Regions from separate parts of the Bacillus paramobilis genome, predicted to be linked through region 2. Evidence: riboswitches for the same ligand, from Rfam matches in the RefSeq annotation. Region 2 holds a riboswitch; the other holds the start of a gene.
The links. Region 2 has a riboswitch for S-adenosylmethionine ahead of AABL52_RS09975 (amino acid ABC transporter permease). Riboswitches for the same ligand answer to the same signal wherever they lie in the genome.
Positions count from the first base shown of each region.

Region 1: linked by a shared signal. The riboswitch ahead of AABL52_RS22070 (LLM class flavin-dependent oxidoreductase) and the one ahead of AABL52_RS09975 (amino acid ABC transporter permease) in region 2 are both predicted to bind S-adenosylmethionine.

Region 1 is NZ_CP151108.1:4,294,257-4,296,656, forward strand. Features, by position in the region: gene AABL52_RS22070 (LLM class flavin-dependent oxidoreductase) at 1-806, opposite strand, end outside; SAM riboswitch class I at 889-995, opposite strand; gene AABL52_RS22075 (hypothetical protein) at 1,227-1,433, shown strand; gene AABL52_RS22080 (Phr family secreted Rap phosphatase inhibitor) at 1,689-1,826, opposite strand; gene AABL52_RS22085 (tetratricopeptide repeat protein) at 1,823-2,400, opposite strand, start outside.
Region 2 is NZ_CP151108.1:1,932,026-1,934,425, forward strand. Features, by position in the region: gene AABL52_RS09970 (VanW family protein) at 1-651, shown strand, start outside; SAM riboswitch class I at 879-985, shown strand; gene AABL52_RS09975 (amino acid ABC transporter permease) at 1,055-1,723, shown strand; gene AABL52_RS09980 (amino acid ABC transporter ATP-binding protein) at 1,743-2,400, shown strand, end outside.

The DNA of each region.
Region 1 (2,400 bases), 2.4 Mb from region 2:
TGGTAACTCGCGTAACCTAACGCATCATCTTTCATATCCGTTATGCGTTTCCATTCTTCTAACGCCTCTTCTTCTGTGTCACGACAAATGACGTAAGCCGCAAGCCCGAATGACTGCAATGGCTCCTCTGTAACTTTCTTTCTACGATTCTTCATATCTTCTATTTTCACAGATACTTCTTCCACTGTTCCCCCGTGCATTACATATGCATCCGCGTGATTTACAATGACCTCTTTTCCTCGTTCGCTCTCACCACCTGCATAAAGCTTAATGCCTTGTTTCTGCACAGGTTTTGGACTTAAATGTGTATCATGAAGCTCATAAAAGTTCCCTTTATAAGAAAACTCTTCTTCTTTCCAAAGCTCCTTCAAAATTGTTACAAATTCCTCTGTGCGATCATATCTTTCATCATGTGCGGTAAATACTCCGCCGTACTGTCTCGCTTCTTCTTCCCACCATGCTGAAACTACATTCAATGTAAAACGACCATTACTTAATTGATCGATATTCGCTGCCATTTTCGCTGTAACTGCTGGATTGTGGAATCCAGGTCTTACAGCTGTCATAATCTCTAATTTATCTGTCACTGCTGCAAGTGCTGCCGCAGTTGTCCACGCCTCTAAACTTGGTGCTGAAACACCTTTTATATCATTTAAATTTAATTCTGCAATCAGTGTTGTTGAAAAACCTAATTGTTCTGCCGCTTGCGCTGTTTGTTTTGCATACTCAAACGTAGGCGGCATAGATTCATCATCTACATTTCGAAGCCATCCCCCAAAAACCGGTAACCAAAAACCGTACTCCACTACCTATTCCCCCTTTATCTTTTAGCCATAAAAAAAGCTACTCTTATCGAAATAAGAGTAGCCTTCTTGACTAAGTGAACCGCTCTTATCTTTCAGGTGTTTTTTCACCTGCAGGATTTGGCACCTTTCGTCTAAAACGAGGTTGCCGAAGTTTCATAGGGCCCGTCCCTCCACTTCTCAACATAAGAATTGTTTGATTTTCATTTATTATAATCATCAGAATAATAAAAATCAATCCTTTAATACTTATTTTTCCGATATACATTAAATGATATATAAAAAATCATATTGTTATAGGGGTATTATGTTGTTTTACTTACGAATATATAAAGGGCTATGTTGTATCATGTCGAAAACATCATGTATAAACAAGTTGCTTTACTTTTATCTTAAAAATACAGCAAAAGAGGTGTTCGTAGCATGAAAAATAAACGATGCGAGAATTGTGGTTCTACTACATTTAAAGAAGGAAGAGTTGGATTTGCTTATCATGCATATGTTTGTGAAGATGATTCTAGTAGGCTCTTTTCAGTGGGAAAACGTTCCAAACTATTAACTACATTTTGTTTAGAGTGCGGTGAGGTGAAATCATTTAGAGTGGAGAAGCCGGAGATATTTGAAGAATAAAATACTAGAATCGAGATGTCCTTCATGTGGAAAAAAACCTAATTTTCTTGATAGATGTGGTTGTAGTTAATACAAATACCATTCCGGTGGAGGCTCTTTTTTTAAGTCAGGAATAAGCTTTTACTGCGGTACATATGAACATAAAACATCTGATTATAAAATAAAAAAAACGCTCATTTGAGCGTTTCATCTATATACCTAATAATTACTTTTTCTTCACTTTGATCTAATAACTCTTTATACTTCAATATTCCATCAGCCCCACGGCTCTCCATGCGTATATTGTATAACGTTTGTTGTACTAACCTTTGATTGTTCCGTTGAAACATTTACTCCATTTAATAGTATGACCGTAATTATTAATCCAATTGAACTGCTTATGATTCTTTTCATTTTAAAGCCCCTTTCTGAAAACCTTTTTCTTTTTCTTTATATCCTAAATAGAAGTATTCACTAGATTTTATTGAATTTCCTTCTTTATGATATTTAACCGCTAACTTTTCAGCATATTCCTGGACATATTGCCATAAACCTACTTCATTAAAGAAAGAAATTCCTTTAGAAATAGCTAACTCTAATTCTTCAGCAGAAACATTCTCATTCATTCCCTTTAGAATTTTAAAATGATGTTCATATTCTTTTTGTTCTAGTTCATTACAGATTACTAATCCTTTTTCAATTAAAGACGCTGCAAGCTTTGTTTTTCCTAACTTTAAATTCTCTCTTGCTTCCAAAAAAATCGCTCTAAAGTGATTCGGGATTTTTTGTGATACTTCTGATAAATAACGAAGTGCTAAATCAGATAGGTTTTGTTCTGCATACATAACCCCTAAACTATGTCGAACTCGTAACATTAACTCCTCTTCATTTTGCTTTTTCAAAATATCCAGAGACGACATAAAATAAACTTCTGCCTGCTCAAATTCATTTAGCTTTACACATGCTAACCCGAGAACATTGTCACATG
Region 2 (2,400 bases):
GTTGGGAAAAGCGTTGACAAAAAGATGGTTCCTTCACGCGTAGCACCTGATGGAAGTTGGCAAGAAGGAAAACCTGCTTATGAGTTAATGGAAAAAGAATTAGTAGATAAATTATTAAACGTTGGTATGTGGGATTCTTCATATCAATTACCTATTGTTGAGAAAAAGCCTACTGCAACATTAAGTGATGCGCAAGGAAGTGGCACGGTAATTGGTAGATACGAAACGAATTTAGGTGGCTCAGCAGGTGGCCGTATTGAGAATATTCGTTTGTCAGCAGCGAGCATAAATGGAGTTGTATTAGCGAAAGGAGACCGTTTCTCTTTCAATGCATTAATAGGTGATACAACGCCAGATAAAGGATACCAATTAGGAAAAGAAATTGTAGATGGTAAATTAGTAGATGGCTACGGCGGTGGTGTTTGTCAAACATCATCAACTTTATACAATGCAGCAGATCAAGCTGGTTTGAAGATGGTAGAGAGAACAACGCATTCTAAAACGGTAGGATACGTTCCACAAGGAAGAGACGCTACAATTGCATATCCATACTTAGACTTAGTGTTTGAAAACACGAATGATGCACCTGTGAAACTTTATATGGGCATTCAGGGCGGAAAGTTAGTTGCTGAAGTACATAAAATGAGATAAGAATAATTAATCTATAAAAAAGCCATTATTTCTATTCTTAATAGAAATAATGGCTTTTTTTGTGCAATTTATCCAGTGTAAATTATATTCCTTAAGACTGGCTGAATGTGAGGAATAAGCTATTCGAAAAAGTATTGAATTTAATTCTTAGTTTTCCTATTGACATTATATATAATTAACTGTATTCTTCATATTAACAACTAAATAAATGGAAATATTTATTAGTTTTCTTATCAAGAGAGATGGAGGGACTGGCCCGATGAAATCTCAGCAACAGGCTACAAAAGTACTGTGCTAATTCCAGCAAACGTATAATGCGTTTGGAAGATGAGGGGAAATGGATTAACATTCAACTCTTCTTATATATGTAAGAAGAGTTTTTTGTTTAGAGAGGGGGGATAGAGTGAAGTTTGATGTAACGTATTTTTTAGAAAGTTTTCCGCAATTATTTAAGTATGTATACATAACTTTAGGGATTACTTTAGTTTCAATGATTATTTCTTTTGTTATAGGGATTGGCTTGGCGATTGTAACGAAGAACAAAACAAAATTTTTATATCCTATTGTAAGGGTGTATATTTCTTTCTTTAGAGGAACGCCGCTATTAGTTCAATTGTTTGTGTTGTATTTCGGATTACCACAAATCTTTCCGACATTTACAGTGCTTACAGCTATGCAAGCAACTTTAATTGGCCTAAGTTTAAATAATGCTGCTTATTTATCAGAAATTATTCGAGGTTCATTAAATGCTGTGGAATCGGGGCAAATGGATGCTTGTTTATCAGTTGGAATGACAAAGGCGCAAGCGATGCGACAAATTATTTTCCCGCAAGCTATTCGTGTAGCGGTACCGTCACTTGGAAATAATTTTGTCGGATTGTTAAAAGAATCTTCGTTATCTTTTGCTCTTGGGGTGGCTGAAATTTTAGCGCAAGCGAAAATGCTAGCGGCACAATCGTATCGTTATATGGAAAGTTATTTAGCGGTAGCAATAGTATATTGGATTATTACAATCGTAATTAGTTGGGGACAGAAAAAGTTAGAAAAGAAACTTGATGCACCGTATTTGTAACAGGAATGAGGTGATATGTGTGATTGAGATAAGTGATTTGTATAAATCTTACAAAAGTAATGAAGTATTAAAAGGAATCTCACTTACTGTAAATAAAGGAGAAGTGGTAGTCATTATTGGACCTTCTGGTTCAGGTAAATCGACATTATTAAGATGTTTAAATTTATTAGAACAACCAGAGGATGGAAGTATTAGAATTGAAGATTTAGAGATTCATGCGAAAAAACTTTATAAAAAAGAAATAATACAATTACGTCAAAAAACGGCTATGGTTTTTCAAAACTATAATTTATTTAAAAATAAAACAGCATTACAAAATATTACAACAGCATTAACGGTTGTACAGAAAAAAAGTGAAGAAGAGGCAAAGAGAATAGCGAGAGAAATATTAAAACAAGTAGGCTTAGCTGATAAAGAAAGTTTTTATCCAACAATGTTATCGGGAGGGCAACAGCAAAGGATAGGGATTGCTAGGGCAATGGCTTTAAATCCCGCGGTTTTATTGTTTGATGAACCGACTTCTGCACTTGACCCAGAATTGGTGAATGAGGTATTGCAAGTTATTAAAGACTTGGCAAGACAGCATATAACGATGGTTGTTGTTACACATGAAATGAATTTTGCAAAAGACGTGGCAGATCGCGTTATTTTTATGGCTGATGGAATTATTATAGAGC